2 regions of the Polaromonas vacuolata genome follow, and region 2 is predicted to be linked to the other one. Evidence: predicted binding sites of a transcription regulator. Region 2 holds the regulator's gene; the other holds the start of a gene.
The links. The regulator FliA, encoded in region 2, starts transcription of late flagellar genes. The targets are predictions, from matches to a motif close to CTAAAGTTTNNNNNNNNNNNGCCGNTA.
Positions count from the first base shown of each region.

Region 1: HC248_RS02140 (FliC/FljB family flagellin) is a predicted target of FliA. The motif match lies at 5,133-5,159, and genes of this name have one in related genera.

Region 1 covers NZ_CP051461.1:426,836-434,710, reverse strand. The annotation lists gene fliK (flagellar hook-length control protein FliK) at 1-1,353, opposite strand, end outside; gene HC248_RS02155 (flagellar protein FliT) at 1,399-1,743, opposite strand; gene fliS (flagellar export chaperone FliS) at 1,745-2,221, opposite strand; gene fliD (flagellar filament capping protein FliD) at 2,232-3,671, opposite strand; gene HC248_RS02140 (FliC/FljB family flagellin) at 3,926-5,038, opposite strand; gene fliE (flagellar hook-basal body complex protein FliE) at 5,271-5,600, opposite strand; gene fliF (flagellar basal-body MS-ring/collar protein FliF) at 6,097-7,806, shown strand; gene fliG (flagellar motor switch protein FliG) at 7,799-7,875, shown strand, end outside.
Region 2 covers NZ_CP051461.1:3,439,055-3,446,929, reverse strand. The annotation lists gene flhF (flagellar biosynthesis GTPase FlhF) at 1-1,374, shown strand, start outside; gene HC248_RS15650 (MinD/ParA family ATP-binding protein) at 1,371-2,054, shown strand; gene HC248_RS15645 (RNA polymerase sigma factor FliA) at 2,091-2,837, shown strand; gene HC248_RS15640 (decaprenyl-phosphate phosphoribosyltransferase) at 3,150-4,016, shown strand; gene HC248_RS15635 (lysylphosphatidylglycerol synthase transmembrane domain-containing protein) at 4,016-4,993, shown strand; gene HC248_RS15630 (ArnT family glycosyltransferase) at 4,990-6,531, shown strand; gene HC248_RS15625 (HAD-IB family hydrolase) at 6,522-7,157, shown strand; gene dinD (DNA damage-inducible protein D) at 7,361-7,875, opposite strand, start outside.

The DNA of each region.
Region 1 (7,875 bases), 830 kb from region 2:
CAGCGCAGAAAGTGCCAAACCCAAAGCTGAAAACCGCTCGGCCAGTTCATGGCCGCGTCTACCCATCAAGTTCAAGGTGTTTTCCGCGCTAGCAGCCAGCCGTAACTGCAGCTGCGCGCCCGATAGGCTAAGGTGAACGTCGACGACTTTTAAGGACGGCAAAGTCAGCACCAAATGGGTAGTCCAGTTAGGGCTTGGTGGCTCAAGGCTTTCATCACCAGGCTCGCGCGGCGCAGGCTCTTCTTGGCGAACTTCCCACTCCATGGGCGAGCCCGGCCAAGCCTCGCCCGACCAGCGAAACTGCGGCACGGCCAGCAACTCAAGCTGCTGGCGTACCAGCGCCAAGGCCTCGGGATGAACCGCAACAGCAGCACTAGAAACTGCGCCTACATCCGCACGCTGCAGCCGATCTGGCAACGCATCATCAAGCGGCATATCCGCACCAACTCCATCGCCAGCACTTGCGCCAACGTCAGCATTAGTCAAATTAAGGTTGGCCGCGGGAGTATTTGGCATGCTGAGCTTGCCGCCTAACAACTGCGCCGCCGGACCATAAACCAGTGGCAGTCCAACCGGCACAAGAACTGCGGCGGGTGCAGCGCTAGCCGGCGTAGGTGAATTAATGGCGGTAGTAGGCAAGGAAGTCGCCGCAACCCTTGGCGCAGCATCAGCCGCGTCTGCGCTGACGATCAGACCAGTTAAAGCCGTCGCCGCCACTGAGGCTTGCACGCCCAATTTGGCCTGCGGCTCTAGCGCCAACGCAGCGCGAGTCATCTTGCCCGTCATCAGGTCAAGCAAATGCGATTCATAAAACAGGCCGGATTGACTGATCACACTGGCAAGAGCGGCAGCCGTAGGCCTTGTACCTATTGCGGCAGCGGATGGCAGCAAAGCTTGACCGCCTTTGATGACAGCGCCGCTATTCATGCCGCTATTTATGCTGTTGTTAGAGCCCCGGTTAACACTGCTGTTACCAGCCTCATCAACACCGCTGCTAGCTGCGTTATTTATGCCGTTATTTATGCCGTTATTAGCGCCATTAGTTGGACCGCTCTTAAGGCCACTCGGGCCCGCATCAGCATCAAAATTGATTGCCAGCAAGGCGCTCAAGCTACGCGCCGTGGCACTGAGCTTGACATCAGGCGAGCTTAAATCTAAATCGGCCAGCGCCGGTTTGCCATCTTTTGGCGCTTTGCCATCACCCAAGTCTTGCAGCAGTTTAGGCGGCAGCTGACGCAGCAAGGCCTCGCGCGACGGCCCGCGAATGTCTTTGTCCATGTCCGAAGTGGGCAAAGCTGTGGCCGCGACAGGCGCGGCAAGACCAGACTGCCCGCTTAGCTTAGTAAGCTCCATGCCCACTTTAGGCTAGCCAAAGTAGCAAAGCGCTCAGGCCAAAAATCACAGCCAGGCTTCTTCGCTTTGTCCATAAGCCTTTTGCAAGCTTTGCTGCTGTTCCATACTTTTAAGCGCAGCGCTCAACACCGCCAACTGCGGCATCACCATGTCATGGATTTGAACGTGCATGGCATTGATGCGGGTGAGCAAATAGTATTTGCGCGCCGTCTGCTCTTGGTCTAGTGAGTTGTGCGGTTCAATCAATTGCAGGCGCGCCACGCAGTCGCTGTACTGCGCTTCTTGCGCCGGCAACTCGCCCCACTGAGCGCTACTGGCTGAGGCCAGCATTTGCTCAGCCACGCGGCGTATGGTTTCGTAGCAATGCATCACTTCGCTGTGTGAACTCATCTCAAGCTCCTACTGAAAAACGGGTTGTGGTTGGCACTTGATCGCTCTGGCTTAGCGCGCTGGTTTTTTGTGGGTCTATCTCTTGCCAAGCCGAACTCAGGTTGGCGAGCAATCGCTCGGCCTCATCTAACAAGGCCGGGTCGTTGCGCAAATTGGCATACATCAAGCGTTGGCAAATGTAGTCATACAGCGCACTTAAATCCGCCACCAAAGCCGCACCCGCAGGGCCTCCAGCCTTTGCATCCAAGCTGGCTTTCAGCCCGCTATCAACAATATTGATGGCCTTAGAAATCGCATTGCCCTTGGCCTGAATTTGGCCCTCTGCCATGTGGTGACGGGCCATAACAATGGCGGTTTTTGCGCCATCGAAAAGCATGCTGATTAGCTTGTGCGGCGAGGCGCTCATGGCGCCGGTTTCCGAAGCGACTTTACCGTAAGCACCAGCGCCAGCACTGTAAGTATTAGAGGAGCTATACATAAAAGACACCTTATTTGCCAGCGCTAGCGTTGATGGCGGCAAACTGCGCCGTCAAGTAGCTGCCGGTCGCATTCAAACGGGAAATCGTGACGTCAAGCTGTGTGAACTGCGCTTTATAACGCGCTAGGGTCGCATCTATGCGCGTGCTCGAGTCTTGATATTGTTTGTCTAAGCGTTTTAAAGAGCCGGTTAGTCCATCAAAGGCGGCCGTCAAAGTGCCACCGGGGGAGGTGAAATCCAAGGCAAACTTAGAGATCTGCTTGCCGAAACCGGCAGTATCCGTCGCCGTACCGGCAAACAACTTGGCCACGCCGGCGAGATTGCTGCCAATAGCGGTATCGAGCTTGGCAGAATCTACCGTCAAAGTACCGTCCTTCTGAAACGACACACCAACATCAGACAGCACCGTTAAGTCGCCAGCCGCACCGCTTTGCGCAGAGGTCAATGCCGTGCGCAGCTGCACTTGCAAATTGCGCAGTGTCGAGTCACCCGACAAGGCCGATCCCTTTTTGGTATCGGCGTCATAGCTCGTTAGCGATTTACCCACGCCAAGCAAATTGTTGTAAGCCGCCACAAAAGCGCTCACAGCAGACTTGGCGCTGCCCGTGTCAGACGCAACAGTGACCGTGCTGTCGCCGGTTTTAATCAAGTTTAGCGTCACGCCTTGCAAGGACTCGTCTACCGTGTTGGTAGCGCTAGAGATGGACAAGCCATTAACCGTCAGCTGGGCATTTTTAGCCGCTGCGGTCTCGGTCAAAGTCGACGAGCCGGTCGGGTCATATGACAGTAAATTGCTGAGCGCAGCATCTCCGTCCACAGAAATCTTCAGACTAGAAGCCGCACCGGTATCGGTTGAGGCAAGCAGCAAACGAAACGGCGTACCGCTGCCATCATTGACTATGCTGGCCGTGACGCCTGAATCTTTTTGGGCATTAATCGCATCGCGAATGCCTTCCAAGGTATTGCTTTCAGCCCCCACCACAATCGTGGCTGAAGTGCGCGCCGCATTCTTCTCAAACGAAGCTGAGCTGGCGGGGTTGGTTGCTGCCGGTGTGAAAGTACCAAAGTCTATGGTCACAGTGCCGCTGCCAATCGCTGTAGTAGAGCTGGTCTGCCCCGCAGTAGCCAAGGTTTGTGCTTGCGCCAACTGGCTGACATTGATGGCGTATTTTCCTGCGGGAGCCGTGGTTTTTGCGCTGGCGGTGAGTACGGTATTAAAGCTAGAGTCCGCTTTCACGCCTTGGAACAGGCTTAAATCAGCCAGCCTAGCCGACGCTGTTTGTAGCGAAGACACACCACTTTGCAACTGACCATAAGCCGAAAGCTTGGTGGTAATAGCCGCGCCTCTGGCGTCAAGCGCCAGCAGGGGCTGCCTTTCAGAGGTGGTTAACTGCGCGAGTAAACCACTTAAATCAAGGCCTGAGCCCACGCCTAAACTTGAAAACGCCATCGTCACTCCTTATCCCTTCAGTTGAACTAGAAAGCTGGGTTAAGCAGCAATCCTTGCAATTTATCCAGCGTCTTGGTAACACGCAGCATTTCTTCTACGGGCACTAAGCACTCGCACCTAGGCATAGGCCTAAGAAAGAGTGCTTAAAGTCTGCTTCAGATAGGTCGGATAAAGCCCAAAGCGCTATACCCGACACTGTTTTTACTATTTGAAAGCAGCCGAGTGGCGCAGCGCCAGCCCGACCGACTTTAAAATTAACGCAGCAAAGACAACACGCCCTGTGTCGACTGGTTGGCCTGAGCCAACACCGAAGTACCGGCCTGTTGCAAGATGTTGGCACGTGTCAAGTTAGAAGCTTCAACCGCGTAATCCGCATCTTCAATACGTGAGCGTGAAGAAGCCAAGTTAGTCAGTGTGGTGCCGAGATTGGAAATCACAGAGTCAAAACGGTTTTGCACCGCACCGAGGGAGCCGCGCAGGGAGTCGACTTTTGCCAAGGCCGCATCAATTTTTTCCAGTGGATTAGCTGTACCGGCTAATCCGGTTGATGCATCAGTTTCGAAAGCAGCTTTAGCAGCTGCCAAACCAGCGGCGTCAGTGAAATTTTGTGTCACCACGCCAGTTGCTGCATCTACAGCGCCAGCATCAAGTTTGTATTTATTACCTTCACTGTCCCCAATTGCGTAATTAGCAAACGTACCCGCAGCCTGATCAAATGCTCCGTAACCTTGCAACGTTAAAGCACCACCAGGGCCGTTAGCTACGTCAAATGAAACTGTAGCTGTAGTTTTTACACCTGCGCTAGAACTCGTAATTGAAGTGAGTGGATCCGACAAACCCGAAACGTTAAAACCATTTAAACCTAAAGTGACTTTGTTTATTTCTTGCAATTCAATATTGATAACCTGACCGTCATTAGCACCGACTTGGATAGCCAAGCTTTTATCAGCTGTAAGCACTTTTGTGCCATTAAAGTCAGTTTGTAAAGATGTACGGTCGATTTCATCTAAGCGCTGGGTAATCTCAGCCTGAATTGAGGTTCTATCAGCAGCGGAGTTGGTGCCATTGCTGGACTGCACTGCCAACTCACGGATACGCTGCAAGTTGGTGTTGATCTCGCTCAACGCGCCTTCAGTGGTTTGTGCTAACGAGATGCCGTCGTTCGCATTACGCGAAGCTTGTGTCAAACCCTTGATGTTGGAAGTAAAACGGTTAGCAATGGCCTGGCCAGCTGCGTCGTCTTTGGCGCTGTTGATGCGCAAGCCCGAAGACAAACGCTGAATGGCGGTGTTGAGTGAGCCTTGCGACTTGCTCAAGTTGTTCTGCGTGAGCAGTGACAACGAATTGGTATTAATAATGCTTGACATGGGGAGCTCCTGATTACAAAGGTTGTGGACTTCGGTGTTACCGACACGCTGGCCTTGCTTGCCAAGACTCGCAGTAAGCCACCGTTGTTTTAGTTATCGGCAGACCCGGCGAAAAACTTTAGGGTTGACGAAAAATAAACCGTCATTCAGTCCGTGCTGGCTAAGTCTTGCGCCTGAATTTTCACGCGATGACCTTTGAAAACTTATAAAACGCTAATCCACTCAGACCAAATCAAGCCTGCATATTCATGATTTCTTGATAGGCTTGAACCATTTTGTTGCGCACCTGAATACCAGTTTGAAAGCCGATATTGGCTTTTTGCATATCCACCATCACATCATTGAGCGCCACGCCGGGTGTGCCCATCTCAAACGCCTCGGCCTGTGCACCGGCGCTTTGCTGGAGGTCGTTGATACGCTCTAAAGATTTTCTCAACTCGCCAGCAAAGCCGCCGCCGCTGACTGCTTCGGCATTGCTGCTTGCGCCGCCCGAACCAAGAGTTGCAGACGAGGAGATCTCGCGCATTTGCGCAAGCACTGAGGCGATGGAGGCGATGGTCATAAGATTCCTGGGGTGTTTTTACACCGGTTTACGGACAGTTTTCTCACCCGCTACGGGCATGCTGTGGGCCAAAACAATGCGGGCGTAGACCTAAATATCTGAGCGTTTGATTGACGGCTACAAATGTTTAGGCGCTCAGCAAGAAAGTGCTTGCACTAAACCCTTTTTTCACTCACGAACTAAGCACACACAAAGCATATACAGACGAGAAATTGCGATTGAATGCAGCAAGCGTATCAGCCGAAGGCCTTCAGGCATCGCTGCAAAAGACGGCAAAAACACGGGTTACTCGAGCAATCGATATGCCTGTGCCAAATTCACAATGGTCTTTATTCAGAGGTTCGTCCAGAACCCAAGCCAGAATTTTTTCTCTTGGCACTCCCCCACACCAAAGTTGTATGCATTTAGTTGACCCGTCGCGCTTTTTTATTACCCCACCCGCCGTGTGCAGGCGCAGCGTTTTACGCCTTTGCCGTCGCTTAGAGAGCGGCTGCGCATGACGGGTGACAGCGAGCAGGGCTTGGGCGCGAACAAGCCGGCGTCTTTAATCGACCAACTGCGAGCCAACCCGCGCCTGCCTTTGATGCTGGCTGCGTCTGCGGCGATTGCGGCGATTGCCGCACTCACGCTATGGACGCGTGCGCCTGACTACGGTGTGCTTTACAGCAATTTATCCAATCGTGATGGCGGCGAGATCATCGCGTCGCTGCAGCAGATGAATATTCCCTATAAGTTTGCCAACGGTGGCGGCGCCTTAATGGTGGCGGCGGACAAGATTCCCGAGGCCAGACTCAAGCTGGCCGCGCAAGGCCTGCCCAAGGGCGGCAGCGTGGGCTTTGAATTAATGGATAACCAAAAGTTTGGCACCAGCCAGTTTGCCGAGCAGGTGAACTACCAGCGTGCGCTTGAAGGCGAATTGGCGCGCTCTATCAACTCCATTTCTGCGGTGGAGTCAGCACGTGTGCATTTGGCTTTGCCCAAGCCGTCGCTGTTTGTGCGCGATCAAAAGTCGCCCAGTGCCTCGGTCATTCTCACGCTGCAGCGCGGCAGAAGCATTGACGAGGGCCAGATCAACGCCATCGTGCATTTGATTTCTAGCAGCGTGCCAGAGCTTTCAGCGAAAAGCATTACCGTGGTCGACCAAGCGGGCAATTTGTTGTCTGCGGCTAATTCTGGGACGCGCGGCTTAGATGTCAGCCAACTCAAATACGCCCAGCAAATCGAGCAAGGCTATATGCAGCGCATTGAAGCCATACTCGCGCCCATAGTCGGTGCGGGCAATGTGCATGCCCAAGTCACGGCCAGCATTGACTTTGCAGTGGTTGAAAACACGGATGAAAAATACCGGCCTAACCAAGACGCGGGCACCTCGGCAATTCGCAGCCAGCAGTCAACTGAATCGACCCAACAAGGCGCGGGCGGCGGCATAGGCGGCGTACCGGGTGCGCTGACGAATCAACCCGGCGCAACGCCGGTGGCACCGATAGTCGCAGCGCCGCCGCTGTCAGCGGCCAGTGCGGCTGCCGCTGGGCAACTCAAAAACCCTACGGATTTGAGCGGCAGCGTGCGTAAAGACACGACGATTAACTACGAAGTCGACCGCTCCATACGCCACAGCACGCAAAGCGGCGGCGGCATCAAGCGCTTGTCGGTGGCGGTGGTGGTGAATTACCGCGGTATTGGCAATGCCGGCAAGACCGCCGCACTGTCAGACATTGAGCTTGAGCAAATCAACAACTTGGTGAAAGAAGCCATGGGCTATAACGCCGAGCGCGGTGACTCGCTGAATGTGGTCAACAGTCAATTTTTGGTGACTAAAACCGAACCCGAAATCGTGCTGCCGATATGGCGTCAGCCGGTCAACGTGGCCATGGCCATGGACGCGGGCAAATACTTGCTGATTGGCCTGCTTGGCCTATACCTATGGTTTGCCGCGCTGCGCCCGTTGCTGCGCCTACACCTTGGCATTACACCAGCGCCTGCCAAGACCACGAAAAAAGGCGCGGCGAAAGCCGCCGCTGAAGCCAAAGCCAATGCACTGACCGCTCAAGCAGCGCCATTGACACCCGAGCAACTCGCGGCAGAGGCGAGGAAACGTGATGAGGCCCGTGAGATGGAAAACACCAAGTACGCACAAGACATCGCCGTCAAGGAACCCATGATGGTGGCCATGCTGATTAAAGGATGGATGGAAAAAAATGAGTGAAGAAGGCATACGCAGAAGTGCTATTTTGCTGATGGCGCTGGGTGAAGAGGGCGCGGGCGCAGTACTACA
Region 2 (7,875 bases):
GGCCAGAAAGTGCCAGAGCACTTAATGCTGGCCGATCGCGCAGCACTGGTTGATAGCGTTTTTCAGGCCCGCAGTCAGAGCGCATTTTTCGTCCCGATTGCCGCGACTGCTTCAGACGACAACCAGGCTGATAGCCATGCCGAGGCGGCCAAGGCTGGCGTTGCCCAAGCGCAGGCCGTCAGTCAGCGTTTGCGCGAACAGTGCCAGCATTTAATCCGTGCGCTCACCAGCAATGCACAAGAACTCTCGGCCAACGCAGCGGCTTTGTCCGGCGCCGACATCGGCTTTGACGAATCCCGCTTGCTGTGGCGAAAACTCGACGACAGCAGTTTCGATGCCGCGGCCGTCAGACGTAGCTTGGCCAGTCAAGCGCGCAGCGTGGTCAGCCAAAACTGTCGCAGTTATGCGCTGGCCGTTAGCGCGCCCGTCAGTTTGGCGATAGCGCCAACCGAGTCGGCGAGTGCGCTGTTCGTTACCTTGCTGCTGTCGGATCAGACGGGTCAGTTGTTAGCCGTGCCCGGACTGAGTCTGGCTGATGCCTCAAACAATCTCAATTTGGCCGACTTAGCCAGTCAGATCGCCAAACCCATGGTGCAGTTATTCGCGCGCTTGCCGGCTGACAATGTGCTGGCCGACATGCACGCGCAGCAGCTTGACTGGCTGGCCTCTTGCCCGGCTAGCTTGGCGGTGATGGACGCCGGAACCGGTAAGCCAGTAACGCTAGCCAAACTTGCCAAGCGCCTATGTTTTGTCGCGCCCGAGCCAATCATGTATAGGGGTAAAAAAGCTTGGTTGGCAGTGGCTGAAACCACGGTCTGGTTGCGTGCGGCAGACCTTGACGATGCTGCCTTGGAGCCGACCACACCAGTGACTTTGCGCTGCATTGTCAGGCGCATCAGTGACGCGCAAAGCGGCAAGCCGCTAACCCATAGTTATATGCTGGCGAATGCGCACTTGAATGCGCCAGCCGGCGAAATCGCGCAGTGGCCGCTGTGGCGGGCTGCGGCTGATCCTTACTTCAAACTACTGCGTCAAAGTGCTGCGCAACTCGATGTCGAGCAGGCCGGTCAATCGCACGACGCTAGCAGCGCAGTGCGTAGCGATGGCGAAAAAACCTTAATGATCGCCGCCCAGAGTGCCAGCACGGTTTATCGCCTGCAGGGCGAGTCAGCGCCCTGGGCAGAGCCGGCACGCAAGTCGCTGGCACAACTGGCCGGTCGCAGCACGCGACCAGACCGTCCCGTGCCAAGCGCTTGTTTGCTCGAAGGTTTAGAAAAACTTTTTGTCTTACTCGATGCGCTTGAGACGGATAGTTTGCCCAGCGCTGACAGCGACTTGCGCATGACTGAGCCGGGATTGAGGAATTTGCTGTGAGTGCGCTACAAGACCAGGCCGACGGCCTGCGCCGTCTGATGGCCAAAACGCCAGACCGACTGATCGCCGTGCTCGGCAGCGGACCGTCGGCTGGCGCGAGCAGCGTCACGCGCAATCTTGCCGCCGCACTGTCTCAATGCGGCCAGCGTGTGTTGCTGCTCGATCAGCACGCCTACCGCTTTGAAGCTAGCGGCGAAGGCCGGTTCACGCTGCTCGACGCCGGTCTGGATAATCGTCAAGCACAGGCCGACTTGATCGCTAGCGCCGACTGTGTGTTAGTGGTGTTAGAGCCCAATCCTGCATCAATTACCAATGCTTATGCGCGTATTAAAAAACTGCAATACACCGGTGCAGCGCAAAAACTATTCGTGATGGTGAACCGCGCGGGAGAGCGCGGTGCGGCGACTCGAATTTTGCTGAACTTGGCTTACACCTGTGAGCACTATCTCCAACTCGATGTGGGGCTCGCTGGCGTGGTCAGCAATGATGGCCGTGTCAGTCAGGCTGAGCGCCTAAACACGACTGCGGTTGAGGCTTACCCCGATACCACGGTGGCACAGGACTTTCTTGCCATTGCTGCGCTGCTGGTCAAAGCCTTGCAGTCGGCGGCAATTGCCTTGCCGACTTTGCCCGCTTTGTCGTCTGCAGCGCCGGTTTCGCGCCAGCCTTTGGCGGCCTGAGCGCACTAGGCCAAGACCGCACAAGGACAACGCCAGATGTATACCCCGCAAGGAAAAATGGATCGTTCGGGCACTACCGATTTGCTCAGTCTGCACACGCCACTGGTGCGCCGGTTGGCGCTGCAACTGTTGGCTAAACTGCCGGCCAATGTGGAACTCGATGACTTAATTCAAGTCGGCATGATGGGCTTGTTGGATGCGGCTGAGCGCTATCAAAACGACAAGGGCGCAACCTTTGAAACCTATGCCAGCCAGCGCATACGCGGCGCTATGTTGGATGAATTGCGCGCCAATGACTGGGTCTCACGTGGGCTGCGCCAGTCTTCTCGCGGCGTGGCCGCAGCGGTTAACGCGCAGCAGCAAAAACTCGGCCGTGCGCCAACCGAAGGCGAGATTGCGGTTGAACTCAAACTCTCGCTGGACGCTTACCAGCACCTACTCTCTGAGATCCACGGCTGTCAGTTGGTGTACTACGAAGACTACGACCGCAGCGACGAAGAAACAGGTGAAAACAGCTTTCTGGATAGGCAACACATCAGTCAAAGTTTGCGTCAGGAGCCGCTGACCCAATTGCTGGCACTAGGTTTTCGCAAACACTTAATCGCGGCGATTGAACAAATGCCTGAGCGTGAGAAATTACTGCTCAGTTTGTACTATGAAGAGGAACTTAATTTAAGAGAAATAGGTGCGGTGCTTGAAGTCACACAGTCACGGGTCTGCCAGCTGCATAGCCAGGCAATCGGCCGTCTGCGCGCCAGTCTCATGCAGCACAACCCCACTTAGAGGACGTGCCTGAGCGCCTCGCGCTGCGTCAAGTCGTAATGCAAAGGGGTGAAAAAAAGCGTGTTTAAACGACACTAAATGGCAGGCTTAGGGTTTGAAAAAAAGTCAGTGTTTGCTGCTAAAAGCCGCAAAGGTTTGCGCGCCACTTTGACGACTTTTTATACCGATTGCGACCGACCAAGCGTCTCGCCGTTGACCGCAATCGGTTTGCATAATCCTGATTACTCATGCTCGTGAGTGACGCTCATTCGCCTCAGTTATGCTCGAGTCCCTCGCCTGTTGCACCGATTTTTGTCCATTGCCTTTTGCCTGATGCCAAACTTTTCTTTTAATCCACGCGCTTTGATACGCTTGATGCGGCCACACCAGTGGCTTAAAAACGCCTTTGTGTTTGCCGGTCTGGTGTTTAGTCAGTCTTGGCAGGACGCACCTATGGCTATTCATGTGCTACAGGCGTTTGCCGCTTTTTGCGCGATTTCCAGCATGGTCTACATCATGAACGACTGGCACGACCGCGCCGGTGATGCACTACACCCAACAAAACGGCATAGGCCGCTAGCGAGTGGTGCGGTATCTGGCTCATCGGCTTTGCTGCTCGCTGCAGCGCTGCTAGTCATAGGACTGCTGCTGGCTGCTAGCAGCGTGATGCTGCTGTCCTTGCTGGGTATTTATGTGCTGCTTAACATGGCCTACTCATGGCGCCTCAAGCAGGTGCCGGTGTTAGATGTTTGCATCATCGCTTCTGGTTTTATGCTCAGACTGTTGGCCGGTACGGTGGCGGTCGGCATTGCGCCTTCGAGTTCGTTGCTGCTAACGGGAATGTTTATGGCGCTGTTTCTGGGCTTTTCTAAGCGTAAGGCGGAGAGCTTTCAGGACGAGGCCAGTCAGCGGGCAGTGCTGGCGTATTACCCGTCTTCCCTGCTCGACGTTTTCATGTCTGTGACCATGACAGCGACGCTCACGACTTACGGTATTTTTGCGGCCAGTGCGCAGGCCCAGCTGCACCATGGCGATCGCCTGCTCTATACCGTGCCGGTGGTGATTTTTGGTATGTTGCGCTACACCTATCAAGTGCACCGCGGCAGTGGTGAAGATGTGGCGCGGGACTTGGTGCGCGACCCTTGGATTTTGGCTGCTGGAGTTTGCTGGCTGGTGATCTTTCTTAGCCGTTGGTTTTGATGGCCTTGCCTGAGGCTCAGCCTTCCATGCCCAACCAACCCGGAACCTTAGCGCGCCTGCCGTTTAAAAAGCTGCTGCTGGTGTTGGGTCTGTCGGCCAGTTTGTATGCGCTGGTGTTACTCGTTTGGGGCGGGCGCGGCACTTCCTCTTGGGCGCTGTTAGGCGCAACTTTATGGTCTTGGACTGGCCTACAAGCGACCGCTCTGTGCTTGCTGAGTTATATATTGCGCGGCCTGCGTTGGCGCTTGTGGATGGCGCATTACTCTCGCCGTTTTGGTTGGCTGCAAGGCTTGCGTCTGTATTTGGCCGGCTATGCCTTTACACCCACGCCTGGCAATATTGGCGAGGCGGTGCGTGGTTTGATGTTGACCCAGCCGCTGCGTGCATCGCAAAGCTTGGCAATATTTGGTGCCGAGCGTTTGGCTGATTTGCTGTGTCTGCTGTTGCTATGTTTGCCGGTCCTGCCTTGGGCGCTTTCAACTGGCCTGCTGGCTGCAGCACCGCCTTGGCTGGGAGTGTTGGCGCTGGTGTTAGGTCTGTTGCTGCTGGTGGGTTTATTTTTACTCATGCTTTTTCGCCAGCGTTTGCTGCAGCGCTTTGACTGGCTGCGTCAAGCCTGGCAATGCTTGCGCGTGCGACCCTTGCTGTGGCTGGGCTTGACACTAGTGGCTTGGGCCGCGCAAGGCTTGGCGGTGTGGCTAATTGGCCGCGCCTTGCAAGTGGATTTCAGTTGGTTGACGGCCACTAGCTTTTATGCACTGGCCATGGTGGTTGGCGCACTCTCGGCATTACCAGCGGGCTTGGGCGGCATGGAAGCCGTGTTGACGGCTTTGCTGCTGGCCTACGGCGCGTCTGCGGGCACGGCGCTAGGTCTGACGGTTATGGTGCGTTTGCTCACGCTTTGGCTAGCCGTTGCCATTGGTCTTCTGACCCTGCTTTATAGTGCGGCAATCGCAAAGGACATACGATTTTCATGAGTACTGATATTGACGCTGCTGACAAGTCTTTTTTTTACCGCTGGCTGTTACTCGCTGGTCTTGGCTCTCTATTACTGCGGGTTTGGATTGGCATTAGCTTTCCCATCACTGGCGATGAGGCATTTTTTTACTGGTGGGGCGTGTATCCCGATTGGGGCTATTCGGATCATCCGCCTATGGTTGGCTGGCTGATAGCTTTGATGCGCGCCACGTTTGGCGATGGAATTTTGTCGGTGCGGCTGCCGGTTATTTTGTTGCCACTAGGCGTGGGCGCTGCGCTGTGGTGGGGCTTAAAGGGCATAAACCGTCAGCGTGCGGCTTGGGCTGTACTGCTGTTTTGGCTGGCACCGCTGAATTGGCTCAACACTTTAATTACTACCGACACGCCGCTGATTTTTTGGTCGGCTTGGTCAGTTGCCGCTTTGCTGCGCGCCGAGCAGCGGATCAAAATGGACCGCGCAACTTTTGGCCTATATGCCTTGTCTGGTTTGTTTTTAGGCGCTGCGTTTTTATCTAAGTATTTCGCTGTGGTGCTGGGGCTGGCCTACGTGATGTATTTTTTGCTCTACCGCCGCGATAGGCTTTTAGGTTTTGCGCTTTTGGTGCTGTGCGCACTGCCTGGGCCGGGAATTAATATCGCCTACAACATGTCGCATGGCTGGGCCAACATCATGTTCAATGTCTACAACCGCAATTCAGCCGAGGTGTTTGAGTGGCGTAAACCACTGCTTTATTTGCTCACCATGGCTTACCTAATTACACCCGTCTGTCTTTGGTTGGGCTACAAATACCGCAAGGCCTTAAGTAGCACAGCCAAAGCCATTCCAGCGCAGCGCCTACTCGCTTGTGTGGTGCTAGTGCCCTTGATTTTCTTTGCTGTGCTGTCGTTTAAAAAAGTCATAGGCTTGCATTGGGTGCTGGCGTTTTATCCTTTTGGTTTTGCTTGGTTGGCGTTTTCCTTACCCGCGGATGAATTCAAAGCTTGCACTAAAGGCTTGGCGTGGTTTGCTGGTCTGCATGTGTTGCTAGTGGCGGGCCTGTATATGACCTCGGTGAGCGACTGGAAAAACACCAAGCTGTACCCGCAAATTGTGCGTAGTTATAAGACTGCTGAAATGATGGCTCAGGTGCAAAGTCCGGGCGTGACTCTTATGGGTGAGGCATTTACCCCGGCCTCAATTTTTGGCTTTCAATTGCGCCAATATATGCCAGTGTTTGGGCTTGGAAAATTTCATTCACGCCAAGACGATCAACTGATTGATTTTTCCTTTTATCAGGGCAAGACAATTCGCGTGATCACAGCGGACCCACCACAACTAGATCAGTTCAAGCCGTATTTTGAGCGTGTTGAAGTATTGAAGTTTGAGCAAAGTGGTGTGCCGTTTTATGCATTAGAAGGTCATGGTTTTAACTATCCCGCTTACCGAGAGGGCGTGTTGGGTGCCATCTTTAAAAACTTTTACGGCATTCCTTCTTTTTTACCAATGACCGGCTGTGCGTTTTGTGAGCGCTATTGCGGAAAAGTGAGATGTCAATAAAACCTAGGCCGGTGGTAGCAGCATTTGATTTTGATGGCACGCTGACGCGGCACGACACCTTTGTGCCGTTTTTAATTCGTGGTCTGGGCTGGCCGCGTTTTGCGTGGGTTATTTTTTTGTGCTTGCCGTGGTTGATTGGTTTTGCGCTGCGCGTAGTGAGTAACCACAAGGCCAAGCAAAAGCTAATGTTGCTTGCGTTAAAGGGCCGCACTATGGCGCAGATGAAAGATTGGACGCAACGCTGGTTGGCAAAAGACTTCTGGCATCAACTGCGTCCTGACGCTATGGCGCAATTATTAGCCCACCAGCAGGCCGGTCACTGCTGCGTGATGGTGAGTGCTTCGCCGGATATCTATCTGCGCGAAGTTGCCCAGCAGCTAGGCTTTGACCATTTGATATGCACTGAGATGGCGGTCAAAAACGGTGTGTTCAACGGCCTGATGCAAAGCCCTAATTGCCATGGTGAGCAAAAGGTAGTGCGTCTGAAGGCTTGGCTGGCGCTGCGTTTTGAAGTGCCGTTAGAAGCGATTGAATTGCACGCTTATGGCGACACCTATGGCGACAAGCCCATGCTGCGCATGGCTGCCCATGCGTGGTATCGGGGCCAGCCTTGGCAGGATGAGTAGTCGCTAATTTGATCGATCATTAGTGCTGTATTAATTTTTTAATCTCAAAATTTTATAAGCAACAAGCAACAAGCAACAAGCAACAAGCAACAAGCAACAAGCAACAAGCAATAAGCAATAAGCAATAAGCAATAAGCAATAAGCAATAAGCAATAAGCATCATGTGTGCCGTAGAAAATTTACACAAAATAATGCAGCAAAAGTTATTTTTTCCCCGCTAATTTTTTCTTATCGCTTTCAATTTTCTTAATACTTTTCTCGGGCGTAGGAAGTGCTTCCGGCATAGTGCCGCCTAACTCCTGAATAGTTTTTCGCACTTTTTTACCGACTTCAAAATGGGTGCTGTTAGCCCGCTGTTTAGTTTTTACATTTTCACGTTTTAATTTTTCTTCTGCCTGTGTCGCACGAAATAAATTAGCCGCTAATTCGGTGCTGCCCATATGGTCGAGAATTTTTTGGCTCTGCTTTAATTCTTTGCGCGCATGAATATCTTTCGCGCCTAAACCACCATATAAACCTTGGTAGCCGTGGTCTTGGAAAATTGCGTAATCCAAATGCGTCGTCACACCTGCAGCTTTCGCGGCTGCTGCTAGGTATTTGTTGTGCGCGGCCAGTTCGTTGCGAATGGCGAGGCGTTTATCTTCTTCAGAAAGCTGTGCAAACTTAGCGTTGTCTTTGAGTTCTTGACGCCGCGTCTGCAGTGCAAAATAAGTTTGTC